DNA from 2 places in the Devosia sp. XGJD_8 genome. Region 2 is predicted to be linked to the other one. Evidence: riboswitches for the same ligand, from Rfam matches in the RefSeq annotation. Region 2 holds a riboswitch; the other holds the start of a gene.

Region 1 (7,185 bases), on a different contig from region 2:
CTCGGCCGCGACCAGAACAATCGCCTCAAGCAGACCGTGCGCCAGGATGGCCGCGAAGCGATCACCCACTATTTCGTCGAGGCGCGTTTTGGCGATCCGGGCTGGGACATTACCCGCGTGCAATGCCACCTTGAAACCGGCCGCACCCACCAGATCCGCGTCCACATGGCCCATATCGGCCATCCGCTGGTGGCCGACAGCGTCTATGCCTCGGGCTATGCCACCAAGATCAACAAGCTGCCACCCGACGTTGCGGCGCCCATCCAGGCGCTCGGCCGGCAGGCCCTCCACGCCGCCGAACTGGGCTTCGAGCATCCGGTGACCAAGGAAGAACTGTTCTTCGAGGCGCCACTCCCGCCCGATCTGCAGGCGCTGGACGATGTCCTGCAGGACTATGACAAGGCCTTTGCGCGCTAGAACAGATTGAGGGCAAACTGCAATCTTCGCGCAAGGTTGGTCGCCCATAGTGCAACCCATGGGCGACAGCGACGTTTGCAAGGGTTGACCTCTTACAAAAGACAAAATGTCGCCTATATATCCATCGTAGTCTGACGATGGTCCGAAAGGGCATCGCGGACTCATGTCCGCCCGCGTCATGCGGGGGAGCCAGAAAGGGGTGCGCATATGGCCCAGACAAATCTTCCCGTCCTCTCCACCGAAGGGGGCTTGAGCCGCTATCTTCAGGAGATCCGCAAGTTTCCCATGCTGGAGCCGGATGAAGAATACATGCTGGCCAAGCGCTACAAGGAACACGCCGATCCCGGTGCCGCACAGAAGCTGATTACCAGCCACCTGCGTCTCGTGGCCAAGATCGCCATGGGCTATCGCGGCTATGGCCTGCCCATCTCCGAGGTGATTTCGGAAGGCAATGTCGGCCTGATGCATGCCGTCAAGCGCTTCGAGCCCGAAAAGGGCTTCCGCCTGGCCACCTACGCCATGTGGTGGATCCGCGCCGCCATTCAGGAATATGTCCTGCGCAGCTGGAGCCTGGTCAAGATCGGCACCACCGCCGCCCAGAAGCGTCTGTTCTTCAACCTGCGCAAGGTAAAGGGTCAGATCGCCGCGCTGGAAGACGGTGCGCTGCATCCCGACCAGATCAAGCAGATCGCCACCACCCTCAAGGTCACCGAGGACGACGTGGTGTCGATGAATGCCCGTCTCTCGGGTGACGCCTCGCTGAACTCGCCGATGCGAGCCGACGAAGGCTCGTCCGAATGGCAGGATTGGCTGGTCGACGACACCCCGAGCCAGGAAACCAGCCTGGGCGAAAGCCAGGAATTTTCCGAGCGCATGGGGCTGCTCAACAATGCCATGGACGTGCTCAACGAGCGCGAACGCGCCATCTTCCAGGCCCGCCGCCTGCAGGATAATCCCGCGACGCTCGAAGAGCTGGCCCAGCAATATGACGTCAGCCGCGAACGCATCCGCCAGATCGAGGTCCGCGCCTTCGAAAAGGTCCAGGACGCCGTCAAGGAAGCCGCCGCGGCCCACTGAGCCAGGCAAGGAATGTACAAAGGCGGGCAGCAATGCCCGCCTTTTTGTTTTGTCTGTCTAACGGACAACGCCTGCCTCAGTCGTCCTTCCCTCCCCCTTTGAGGGGAGGGGCTTGGCTCCTGGCCCCCACCCACAGATCGTCACCCTCGGGCTTGACCCGAGGGCTCTTCACTTGCCGAACGTCGTTAAGTGCAGTCCCCTCGGGTCAAGCCCGAGGGTGACGACCGTGATTGCTGGGGTGTGCGGCGGCCGGCACCAACTTATCCCCCTCGCCAAAACCCATGCCATAATCTCCCCATCACTCCGCATGGGCGGCCTGCAGGCGAACAGTGGCTGGGGTGAGCCGGGCGCGGGCTTTGCCTCTCGCGCAGGTTCGAGACCTGGCCGCAGCATGGCGAGCGATCATGCTGCGCGATAACCGGGACTGTTCCAAAAACCGGCGCCCCGAGGCGGCTAACGTCTCGTTTTTAAATTTCCAGAGGCGATAGCCGCCTCGGGGTCCGTCTCTTCAATGATAACCGCGTTCAGGCGGCGCTTTGGCACGCCTCGATCATGTCCCAGAGCCGTTCCTTGCCCAGGATCAGCAGCCAGGGCGTCTCATCCTCCGGCACGATCTCGATGCGCCCACCTGTCCCCTCATTGGAGGTCCCGATCAGCCCGCCGGGCTCCAGCATCAGCCCATCCATCGGATAGAACAGCCCCCTCGATCGCATGAAGCGGATTGGCAGCAGCGGATGGATCGATACCCGCTCCCGCGCCGCTGCCTCGAAGGCGATCGGCCCCACCACGGCCAGGGCCACATCCACCTCGTCCACCAGCAGCAGCTTGCGGGTCGGCGCATATTCGAGCACCGCGCTCAGCGCCGCCAGCGTATGGTCGAGCCGCTTGCCGGTCATGCCCAGCGCCAGCGTCACCGGCGCCCGGGTCGAATAGAGCGACTTCTGGAAATCGGTGGTGAGCTGCTCGGCAATATGGATGACCCGGCTCCGCGCCTCCCATTCCGAGCGGTCGGCAAGCGAATCGAGGTCCCCGATGATGGCGGCTGGCAGCAGGCCCGCATCGCCGATCGCATCGGCACCGCCGTCGGCGCCCACCAGGGCGATCCCCCGCGCCGCCAGCTCCACCAGCAGGGCGGGGTCCACGGCGCCGCCGCCGACAATGGCAATGGGGCGATCGAATACGACCATCGGCGCATCCGCAGCCGGCACGGAAGTGTCTTGCACTGTCACAAAGCTCTCATTAAGTGTGAGGCGTCTCGCTGGGGTGTTCCGGAAGTCTCCGGAGCTGAGAATTACCCATTGAACCTGAACCAGGTCATGCTGGCGGAGGAAGCTCGAGATGGCAAGGGCATCTCGCCGCCCTCACCATTGACACCCCCTTCACTCATGGCCGTGACACCATTGAAGGGAATGACCCATGGTCAAATTCACCCGTCTGGCGCTTGCGGTCCTCACCGGACTGTTCGCCACGCCCACGCTCGCCGAAGAGGTGCCGATCCTCAAGATCTACACCTATGACAGCTTCGCTGCCGAATGGGGCCCCGGCCCCGGCCTCAAGGCCGGCTTCGAAGCCATCTGCGGCGGCTGCATCGTCGAGTGGGTCGCCACCGACAGCTCCATCGGCGCCCTGCGTCGCGTCCAGCTCGAGGGCGAAACGACCGAAGCCGACCTCATCGTCGGCCTCGATACAGCCATTGCCGGCGAGGCTCGCGCCACCGGCCTCTTCGCTGACCACAGCCTCGACCTTGCCGCGCTCACCCTTCCCGAGCCATGGACCGACGCGCAGTTCGTGCCCTTCGACTACGCCCATTTCGCCTTCGTCTACGACACCGACAGCGTCACCACGCCGCCCAAATCCTTCGAAGAGCTCATCGCCCTGCCCGCCGACTTCAAGATCGTGGTGCAGGACCCGCGCTCGGCCACGCCGGGCCTCGGCCTCGTTCTGTGGATCCGCGCCGCCTATGGTGACCGCGCCCCCGAAATCTGGGCCGGCCTCAAGCCGCATATCCTCACCGTCACCCGCGAATGGAGCGAGAGCTACAACCTCTTCCTCGAAGGCGAAGCCGACATGGCCCTGAGCTACTCGACCTCGCCCGCCTACCACATCAGCGCTGAAGGCGATGACACCATCCACGCTGCCCTGTTCGAAGAGGGTCATCTGGCCCAGACCGAAGTGGCCGGCATTCTCAAATCCTCCGACAAGCAGGAACTGGCCAGGGAGTTCCTCGCCTACCTCGCCTCCGCCGAGGGCCAGAAGGTGATCCCCACCACCAATTGGATGTTCCCCGTCATCGACCTGGGCGCCGACCTCGACCCGGCCTTCGCCACCCTGCCGCAGCCAGCCAGGACCCTGACGCTGACCGACGCCGAAATCGAAGCCAACAGCCAGGCCTGGATCGACGAAATGCTGGCAGCGGTCCAGTAGGCACTGAAGTGACCACAAGCACGGAGCAGCACCTCCCCCTTGATGGGCTCCGACCCGTCCCGCAGGGCAAATCGCTCCAGTGGAGCGATTTGAGGAGAGGAGGCTGGGAGGGGGTGACGGCCAGGCACGATGCCTTGGCTTGGCCCCTCCCGGGGATCGGTCGAGATCAATGCTGACCCTACCCCACCGGCCCTTGCGCATCGGGGCTGCCATCACCCTGGCCGCCGCCATCGCCACCCTGGTTGCCCTCGTCCTCTGGGCCATCCTGGCGGCCACCACCGGCGCCGAGGGGAACGCCTCGCGCATCGACATCCCGCACCTGCTGCGCATGACCTCGATCCAGGCCGGCCTGACCACCGTACTTTCCCTCGCGGTCGGCACCGCGCTCGCCTGGTCGCTCAATCGACTGCGCTTTCCCGGTCGGGACCTCGTGGTCGGCCTCTTCGCCTCGGCCATTGTCACCCCCGGCATGGTCGTCGCCTTCGGCCTTCTCTCCATCTGGGGCCGCAATGGCTGGATCAACCAGTTGAGCGAGGCCCTGTTCGGCGTCTCCATCGGCAATCCGGCCTTCGGCCTCTCGGGCATCCTCTTCGCCCATGTCATCCTTGATGGCGCCTTCGCCGCCCGCATCCTGCTGGCCCGGCTCGACGCAATTCCCGCCGCCCGTCTCAAGACCGGCCAGTCGCTCGGCCTCACGGCCTGGCAGCGCTTCGCCATCATCGATTGGCCTACCCTGCGGGGGACCATGCCCGGCCTTGCGGCCATCATCTTCCTGCTGGCCTTCACCAGCTTCCCCATCGTGCTGCTGCTGGGCGGCGGCCCGGCCAACCAGACGCTTGAAGTCGCCATCTATGCCGCCGTTCGGCAGGATTTCGATCTCGCCGGCGCGGTGCGTCTGGCCGCCACCCAGATCGCCGTCTGCTCGGCCGTCATTCTGGCGGCATCTGCCATGGGTCCCATTCCCACCAGTCTGGGCACTTCGGCCGCGCCGCGCTGGCGCGATGCTGCCCCTGCCCGCCTGCTCCAGGCACTTGTGCTGGCGCTCTGCATCCTCGGCTTCGCGCTGCCGCTGCTGTCGGTACTGTTCGATGGCCTGGCTTCTGGCCTGGGCAGCCTGCTCGCCCGGCCGGCCTTCTGGTGGGCTGCCGCGAGCAGCCTGTTGATTGGCGCTGCCTCAGCCATACTGACACTCGTGCTGGCCATGCTGCTCGCAATGGGCCGCGGCGCCACCGCCGACGGTCCGCTGCGCACCCTGCTGGGCATGCCGGCCTATGCCTATCTGGCCGTGCCTGCCGTCGTCCTCTCGCTCGGCTTCTTCCTCCTGGTGCGCCAACTCGGCATCGCCCCCGCCACGGCCGCGCCCTTCGTCGTTATCCTGGCCAATAGCCTCCTCGCGCTGCCCTTCGCCATGGCCACGCTTGGCCCGCCGCTCGAAGCCATTGCCCGCAGTCGGGGCAAGCTGATCCGCTCGCTTGGCCTGTCCGGCTGGCGTCAGTTCGCTGCCGTTGAATATCCTCTTCTGGGTCGCGATATCGGCGTCATGCTGGCTCTGGCATTCTGTTTCTCGCTGGGTGACCTGGGCGTCATCGCGCTATTCGGCACCCAGGATTTCCAGACCCTGCCGCTGATGATGTTTCGCGCCCTGGGCTCCTACCGCAGCAATGATGCCTCGGCCATTGCCGCCATCCTGCTGATCGGCACCATCATCGCCTTTATCGGCCTGCCCCGGCTCGTTGAAAGGATCGCCAATGCTGCGCGTTGAGAACCTGACCTTCGCCCATCCCGGCCAGGCGACGCCCTATGTCTTCTCGTTCGAGGCTGATGCCGGCGAGATCACCGCCATTTCAGGCGTCAGCGGTTCCGGCAAGTCCACCCTGCTCGACCTTTTGGCCGGCTTCCTCGAGCCCACCAGCGGGAAGGTGACACTGGATGGTCAGGACCTGCTGCCATTGCCGCCCGAGGCGCGGCCGGTCTCCCTTCTTCTGCAGTCGGAAAGCCTGTTCGATCATTTGAGCACCACCCGGAACATTGCCTTGGGTCTGCCTTCGCGCACTGACAAGGCACAGGCCCTTCAGCGCGTGGCCGATGCGCTCGCCGAAGTCGGTCTTGAAGGCCTTGGCGATCAGCAGGCCGCGACGCTGTCGGGTGGGCAGAAGCAGCGTGTCGCCCTCGCCCGAACCCTGCTGCGCGCCCGGCCGATCCTGCTGCTCGATGAGCCCTTCTCGGCCCTGGACGACGAGACCCGCTCGGTGATCCGTGACCTCGTACGCACTCTCACCACGCGCCATGGCTGGCACACGATTCTGGTCAGCCACCACGCCGATGATGTCGAAGCGCTCGCCAATCGACGCTACGTCCTTGAGAGCGGACGGCTGTCACCAAGTGGCGAGACCAAAAAGTAATCCCCGGACCAGGTCCGGGGATCTAGACTGCCGCCATGAGCGAGTTATTCAGCCCAGGTGGCAAAGACCTTGTCGAACAGTGCCTGCGCCGTCTCATCCTTTTCCAGGGTGATAATGGCGTTGCGCCCCGTGCCATAGACCACAGCAAGGTCCATCCAGCGGCGGTTTTCCAGAAGCTCGGCATTGGTGGTCGCATCGGCCGGCGTGGCGCTCAACGCGAACAGGAACGAATTGCCCACCACCCGGGCGGACGCGCCGACCAGGGCGGTGCCGGGCACCAGTTCCTCATTCTTCAGCAGCACGCCCGGCAGGTTGGCGATTGTGCCACCGATAAAGGTGTCGCTCACCCGGAAGTCGACTTCCATCAGATGGCTTGCCGGCAGGCTGGGATCGGAATTCTTGCGAATGGTGATGTCCACGCCCAGATTGCGCGCCGGGATGCTGGCCGTCGCCTTCAGCGTCGGCAGGCCGAGCTCGTCGACCCCTTCGCTCCATTCCACTGTGCCCGAGAAGGGCACGGCGCCAGTGGCACCATCCTGGCTGGCTTCCAGCAGCAGGGACTGGCTGCCCGCCAGCACGGCCGGATCGACCGAAGCAGCGGGGTCGTTTGCCGCGAGTGCTGTAGCATCCTCGCCCGGCAGGCGTTCCTCGCCCTTGTCCTCGCCAGCATTCACATCGGGAAGTACGGACTCCGTGCCTGTCGGCTGCACGGGCTCTGGCGTCGGCTCGAGGCGATCCTCAATCTGCACGCCGTCCAGTTCGGTACCGGCCAGGCCATTGGTCGTGGTTGGCGAGGTGTTGCCCGGGCCGACCGCGGCATCGGTACCGGTATTGGCCGGCTGAACCGGGTCCAGCGTTGGTGTCG
Region 2 (7,185 bases):
TCTCTGCCTGGATCGTTCCGACAGCGCCATCGCTGCCCCGAAGGTAGTGACCGTCGATCAGCGCCTGCAGCGACGCGCGGACAAAGGCGCGGTCCGTAAGGCTGTCACTGTTGGCGGCCATCAAGATGTCGGTTGCCTCATCAGGATTGGCGACGGCGAAGGCATAACCGCGTTGCACGGCCTGGATGAAGGCGCTGGCGGTTTCGGGATTGGCATCGAGATAGGCCTGGCTCGAACCGATGAAATTGGTGTGCTGGTCCGGCACCCCATAGTCGGCATAGCGGAAGGCTCGCTGCGGCACGCCATCCAGTTCGGCCTTGACGCCTTCCCAGGTGTAGACCTCAAGAGTGAAATCGACCGCGCCATTGGCGAGCGCCTCATAAGCCGAGGTACCCAGCGTAACTGTCTCGAACTGACCAGTGCCGCCATCGTGGCGGATGATGGTCTCGATTAGCGCATTTTCCCAGGCGCTGCCGAAACCGCCATAGGTGAGGCCGTCGAGGTCCCGCGGAGTCTGAATGTCGCTGCGGTCCGCGTTGAAGACCAGCCGGCCGGTCTCGGTCTGCACTAGGGCATAAGTGGCCACGAGGTCCCCCCCCGCGGTCCGCTGCAGGAACAGGCTCAGCGACCCCAGAATGCCGAAATCTGCCACGCGGTTGGCGACCAGCGTACTGGCCGACGTATCGCTATAGGGCAGGATTTCGACGGTGAGGCCTGCTTCGGCAAAGAACCCCTGGGCCTCTGCCACATAGAGACCGATGTGATTGGTATTCGGTGTCCAGTCCAGCGCGATCGTCACCGTGTCGGACTGGGCAAAGCTTGGGGTGAGAAGTGCGCCAGCGACGGCGGCGGCGATGAATAGGCGGCGGTTGAGCATGTGTTTTGGTCCTTCAGTCCGGGCGTTGGTTGAGCAGGGTGTCCAGCAGGCGCGCCTCGATGGCGCTGGCCTCGGGCGATGTCAGGTCGGTGCGAGGGCGGGGCAGGGGCACCGCGATTTCGGTGAGCATCCGGGCGGGCCTGCCCGTCAGCACATAGATGCGGTCGGACAGGAACACGGCCTCACGCACGTCATGGGTGATGAGCAGGGCCGTCCAGCTGTGCTGCTGCCACATCGCTTGCAGCCAGCACTGCATGCTGGCGCGGGTCAGCGCGTCGAGAGCGCCGAACGGCTCGTCAAGCAGCAGCATTTCGCGCTGCTGCACCACGGTCCTGAGCAGGGCTGCGCGCTGGCGCATGCCGCCCGACAACTGCGCCGGATAGTGCTGTTCAAACCCCGCAAGGCCGAACTCGGCGAAGAGTGGCTGGACGCGTTTGCGGGCAGCGGCGCGTGCCAGTCCCTGCACCTCCAGGCCTAGCGTCGTGTTGTCGAGGACCCGCCGCCACGGCATCAGCGCATCATGCTGCGGCATGAAGGCAAAGGGGCTGGGTCGCGTCGTCAGCGGCTGGCCGTTGAAGCGGATCGTTCCGGCATCGGCTTCGGTTGCGCCAGTCAGGATTTTGAAGAGCGTCGACTTACCGGCGCCGGACGGTCCGAGAAGCGAAACGAACTCGCCCCGGCGTACCGTCAGCGAAATGTCTCCCAGCACGTCCAGGTCACCGAAGCGTTTGCGTAGATTGCGGAGCTGCAGCCTGTACCCGGTCATGGCGAACGCCTCTCGAGGCGATCCCACGGCATGACGAGGCGCTGGACCAGCACGACGATGCCGAACAGCATCAACGTCAGGGCAGAACTCACCAAGACGGCAGCCAACACCAGATCCGGCCGGAAATTGTTCTTGGCGTTGAGGATGTAGATCCCCAGCCCTTTGGCTGCGCCGGCATATTCGGCGAAGATCGCCCCGACCACCGCATAGGTGATCGAGATACGGATGCCGGCAAAGAAATAGGGCAGGGAGGAGGGCAGTCGCGCCAGCAGGAAAACGCGCAGCCGCCCCGCCCCCATCGAAGCCAGCAGCGCTTCGATATCCCGGTCGGTAGCCGCATAGCCCTGAACCAGCGCCACCAGCATCGGGAAGAACGTGACCAGCGCGACCAGCCCGATTTTGGGCCCCAGTCCGAAACCGAACCAGAGCACGACCAGCGGGGCAATGGCGACCAGCGGCAGTGTCTGGCTGATGATCAACACCGGGAACAGGCCCCGCCGAATGGGTGGGATGAAGTCCACCAGCACGGAGAAGGCGAAGGCCGCCAGTAGCGAATAGACAAAGCCAAGGGTCGTCGCGGCCAGAGTTGGCAACATATTGTCGAGCAGCGCCAGCCGGTGTTCCCAGGCCTGCGTTACAACCCGAGACGGCGCGGGCAGCGTCGTCGGTGAGATACCGGAGAACAGTGCATAGACTTCCCAGGCCAGCACCACTGCGCCGAGCGCCAGCGCGGCCGGAGCGGCTCGCAACAGTGCGGACGTGACAAGCCGCATGGATAATTTGACGATGGACATGTCGGTACCTGCGAAAGACGGAGACAGACGCGGCCTAGCGCGGCGTCGGGCTGTTCGCGGATACCGTCAGGTCGATGGTGACATGGCCGGCCGGGGGTCCGAACTGGCAGAAGGCCGCTTCGAGTGCGGCGAACACTGGTGCGGCGTCGCCTGCCAGCCTTGTGCAGAAGTTCTTGGCGCGGTCGAACACGCCGGACTGCTTGAGAAAGTCGATACAGCCGTAAATTTCGTCCATGTGATCGTCGGTGCCCATCACATAGAGCGAGAACTGCGCCGCAATCGGCGTCCCGGTATTGATGGCCGCCGCAACGGATGCCAGCGACTCTGCCTTGCGTTGCTCCAGGTTCTCTCGCGGTCCATCGAAGCGAACCGAAGCGCAGATCGCATCGTCCGGCTCGCCGGGACACCCGCGGGAGATGGTGGCCGAGAGCACGCAATGTGCACCCCCACCCGCCGCTGCCACAAACAGGTCGCGCATGGCCGGGAACAGGGTATCGGGTGGGCCCACCAGGAGCGTCGAGATGTCGTCGGTCTCGATCCGCAGCTGGTTTCGGTAGGGGTCGAGCGCGCCCAATGCGCCCGTGATGACGCCGACGAAATCGCCGGTCATTGGGTAAAGGGAAATCTGTGCGCCAGAAAACATCGCCCGCCTCGCTCCGCTGGTATTACCCAGATCAGCTAATAGGGTTTGAAGGCATGTCGCCCGCGTCTCAGCCCCGGCAATACGGAGCACCCCTGTGGATGGCTGCGAACATATAGATCGGGATCTGTCTGGCAAGCCCCTATTTGCCTATCGACGCGCCTTGGTCGGTACGGCATGGGCCATGACATTGCGGATCGCAAAGCTGGATTGAATGCGGGAGACCCCGGGCAGGCGGGACAGCACCTCGGTGTGCAGTCGCTCATAGTCAGCCATGCTCTTGGCTTCCAGCCGCAGCAGATAGTCGGTCATCCCACCCATCAGGTAGCATTCACGGACCTCGGGGCATCGCCTTACGGCGGCCTCGAAGCTCCGCAGCAGGTCGTCGGTCTGCCGCTCCAGTGAAATTTGCACGATGACGACAGTGGCGGGCTCGCTGCTGTCCGTCGCTATGATGGCAGCATAGCCGCGAATGACCCCGCTTTCCTCCAGGGCATGCAACCGGCGCAGGCAGGCGGAGGGCGACAACCCCACCGATTGGGCGAGCTTTGCATTGCTCATGCGGCCGTCACTGCGCAACAGAGCCAGCAACTTCGTATCGATCGCATCGAGGTGCATGCAGCTTCGTTCCGAAACTTGAAATATTATTGCGACAGGACGTTCTCATAGCAATTTTCGTGCAAAAATGGAGAGAAAATTCCGCCGATTGTTCGATATGGTCGTCTGATTGAGCGCAGGCGGCGACACGGGCATGTTTACCGGACCTCATCACGGTTCGCCGGGACCGGCCCGACCGTCCCGCCGCCAGCATGTCAGCCAGCCGGAGGCAGCAGCATGAAGATCATCATCCTTGGCGGCGGTGTCATTGGCGTCACCTCGGCCTACTACCTGGCAAAGGCAGGCCATGAGGTGGAGGTGATCGAGCGGCAGCCGGGCGTGGCGCTGGAAACCAGCTTTGCCAATGCCGGCGAAATCTCACCCGGCTATGCGTCGCCCTGGGCCGGGCCGGGCATTCCGCAAAAAGCCGTCAAATGGCTGATGATGCGGCATCCCCCGCTGATCGTGCGTCCGCTGCCGGATCCTTATCTGGTCCGCTGGGTGCTGCAGATGCTGACCAATTGCACAGCATCGCGCTACGCTATCAACAAGGCGCGGATGGTTCGCGTTGCCGAATACAGCCGGGATGTGCTCAAGGCCCTCCGTGCCGAAACGGGCATCGCCTATGACGAGCGTAGCCAGGGAACGCTGCAGCTGTTTCGTACGCAAAAGCAGGTGGACGGCGCCCACAAGGACATCGAGGTGCTCGAGCAATATGGCGTGACCTATGAGGCGCTGGATCGGGCCGGCTGCATTGCCGCCGAACCGGGCCTGGCCGGATCTGAGGCCAATATCGCAGGCGGGCTGCGCCTGCCCGGTGACGAAACTGGTGACTGCCACATCTTCACCACCCGCCTGGCGGCCATGGCTGCCGATCTGGGAGTGGTGTTCCGCTACGGTACAAGCATCGAAGGTTTTGATGTTTCGGGTGACGTAGTGACCGGGCTGCGCACCAGCGCTGGCACCATCACGGGCGATCGCTACGTGCTGGCGCTCGGCAGTTTCAGTCCGCTGCTGGCCCGGCAGGTCGGCATTGATCTGCCGATCTATCCGGTCAAGGGTTACTCGATCACCGCGCCGATCAGCGACGGCAGCGTGGCGCCGGTTTCCACCGTGCTCGATGAGACCTACAAGATCGCGGTAACCCGGCTGGGCGACCGCATTCGCGTCGGGGGCATGGCGGAATTGTCCGGCTATAACAGCGACCTGCCACCGCGCCGGCGAGCGACGCTGGCCCATTGCGTGAACGAGCTCTTTCCCGGCGCGGGCGACACCAAAAGCGCCAGCTACTGGACCGGCCTGCGTCCAATGACGCCCGACGGCACGCCGATCATTGGCGCCTCCAGGCTGAGCAACCTTTTCATCAACAGCGGACACGGGACGCTGGGCTGGACCATGGCCTGCGGCTCGGCACGGATCATTGCCGATCTCGTATCGGGTGCGAAGCCGGATATCGACATTTCCGACCTCGACCACACGCGCTACTGAGGCGGGTCAGCGCAGGCGCGCGGCGACGTCACGGGCAGCCTGCATCAGGCTCAGCGCCGCCAGCGTCTGTGTCGTGTCGGTGCGGGTGGTCAGGCCCACCGGTCCCACCGTTTCGTCCGTATCGACGGGCAGCAGCGCCAGACGACCATCGGCGATATCCTCTGCCACCACGCCCTCCGAAATCAGCCAGACGGCGTCGGTCTGCCGGATATAGGAGCGTCCGAAGGCGTTGGAGACGGTCTCCACTTCGTCGCGCAGATTGGTCACGCCATGGGACAGGAGCATGCGGTCCACCAGCCTGCGGATCACCGAGTCCGGCGTCGGCATCAACGTCTGGTAAGGCTCGATCATGCCCAGGTTGAACTGGCGTTCTGCCAGTAGTGGATGGTCGGGACGCACCACCATGACGACGCGTTCGGAGTAGAGGTGTTCGAAGGAAAAGCCGAGCATGGCCTCGGGCTCTGCCATGCGACCGATCACCAGGTCGACATCGCCCGTGCGAAGCAGGGACAGCAGGTAGGCGTTCGGGCCCGTTATGATGCGCGTGCGGGCACCGGGATCGTCGCTGGTGAATTGGCGGACCGCGCCGGGCAGGATGCGCGCCGACACTGTCGGCAGGGCTCCCACCTTGACCACTGTCGCCTCATGCGAGCCGCGAGCGGCATCAATCCCCTGTCGCAGCGCTGCAAGGCTTGTACCCGCATAGCGATAGAACACCTCCCCGAAAGGCGTCAGAAACAGACTGCGTCGGCTCCGGTCGAACAGTGGAGCGCCCAGCAGCTCTTCCAGCTCATGAATGGTCTTGGAGGCGGCGGGCTGGCTGATATTGAGTGCGTCTGCGGCATTGACCACGCTTTTGAGACGCGCCACCTCCAGAAAGCAGCTCAGATGGCGCAGTTTGATACGCGGATCGATGGCACGCTTCGCCATGTTCTCAGTGCCTCCAGTTATGGGTTGGCCGCATTCCGCCCGAAAATCGTCCAGTAGCCGATCGAACTATAATCCGGGGGTTATCCTCTGGTCCGAACTAATCATTTTACTTGCTCCCCGTCACCGCCTTTAATCCTCCCGAAGCGAGGGGAATAATGGCTTTTGCCCGGATCAACGACGTACTGCTGCACTATCGCCTGCAGGGACCTGTTGGCGCGCCCGTGCTGGCGCTGTCCAACTCCCTGGGCACCGACGCACGTATCTGGGACGCGGTGATTGCCCTGTTGGAGGGGCGCTATCGCATCCTGTCCTACGACAAGCGCGGCCACGGTCTCAGCGACGCGCCCGGGGGCGACTATACGATTGACGATCATGTCGACGATCTTGCCGGCCTGTTTGACCATCTCGGCATGGATCGACTGGCACTGGCGGGCATCTCGGTCGGTGGGCTCATCGGACAGAGCTTTGCGCTCCGCTACCCGGAACGGCTGGCCGGGCTGATCCTCTGCGACACTGCACCCAAAGTTGGCGACGACGCCATGTGGAATGGCAGGATGGAAGCCGTGCGCCGCGATGGCATGGCCTCGATTGCCGGAGCCGTTATGGTTCGCTGGTTCACCGAAGCATTCCGTCGCGACCGAGCGGACGAGCTGGCTGGCTGGCAGAACATGTTCGAGCGCATGCCTGTCCAGGGCTATGCCGGCACTTGCGCAGCCCTGCGCGATGCCGACCTGCGCGATGCGATTGACGCCATCGCCGTGCCCACGCTCGTCGTTGTTGGCGACCAGGATCTGTCGACGCCCGTCGACCTGGTGCGCGATGCGGCGGCCCGCATTCCCGGCGCACATTTCGAGGTCATTGCGGGCTCCGGACATATTCCTTCGATTGAGCAACCCCAGGCATTGGCGGCACTGATGACGCGATTTTTGAGCGAGGTTGGCCATGGCTAACGCAGAACTTTTCGAACGGGGCATGACGACGCGGCGCTCCGTGCTTGGCGACAGCCATGTCGATCGCGCCACGGCACGCATCACGGCTTTGGACGACGACTTCCAGACCTTCATTACCGAAGGTGCCTGGGGCTCGGTATGGT

The links. Region 2 has a riboswitch for thiamine pyrophosphate ahead of ACLI1C_RS03115 (YkoF family thiamine/hydroxymethylpyrimidine-binding protein). Riboswitches for the same ligand answer to the same signal wherever they lie in the genome.
Region 1: another riboswitch for thiamine pyrophosphate. It lies ahead of thiB (thiamine ABC transporter substrate binding subunit); the one in region 2 lies ahead of ACLI1C_RS03115 (YkoF family thiamine/hydroxymethylpyrimidine-binding protein).

Annotation. Positions count from the first base shown of each region.
Region 1 is NZ_JBKJHF010000002.1:576,379-583,563, reverse strand. Features, by position in the region: gene ACLI1C_RS18330 (RluA family pseudouridine synthase) at 1-417, shown strand, start outside; gene rpoH (RNA polymerase sigma factor RpoH) at 625-1,494, shown strand; gene ACLI1C_RS18320 (thiamine diphosphokinase) at 2,019-2,681, opposite strand; TPP riboswitch at 2,744-2,842, shown strand; gene thiB (thiamine ABC transporter substrate binding subunit) at 2,911-3,918, shown strand; gene ACLI1C_RS18310 (hypothetical protein) at 4,088-5,680, shown strand; gene ACLI1C_RS18305 (ATP-binding cassette domain-containing protein) at 5,667-6,320, shown strand; gene ACLI1C_RS18300 (hypothetical protein) at 6,365-7,185, opposite strand, start outside.
Region 2 is NZ_JBKJHF010000001.1:676,940-684,124, forward strand. Features, by position in the region: gene ACLI1C_RS03100 (ABC transporter substrate-binding protein) at 1-877, opposite strand, end outside; gene ACLI1C_RS03105 (ABC transporter ATP-binding protein) at 891-1,643, opposite strand; gene ACLI1C_RS03110 (ABC transporter permease) at 1,640-2,437, opposite strand; gene ACLI1C_RS03115 (YkoF family thiamine/hydroxymethylpyrimidine-binding protein) at 2,472-3,080, opposite strand; TPP riboswitch at 3,071-3,184, opposite strand; gene ACLI1C_RS03120 (Lrp/AsnC family transcriptional regulator) at 3,228-3,695, opposite strand; gene ACLI1C_RS03125 (D-amino acid dehydrogenase) at 3,912-5,162, shown strand; gene pcaQ (pca operon transcription factor PcaQ) at 5,169-6,092, opposite strand; gene pcaD (3-oxoadipate enol-lactonase) at 6,248-7,042, shown strand; gene pcaC (4-carboxymuconolactone decarboxylase) at 7,035-7,185, shown strand, end outside.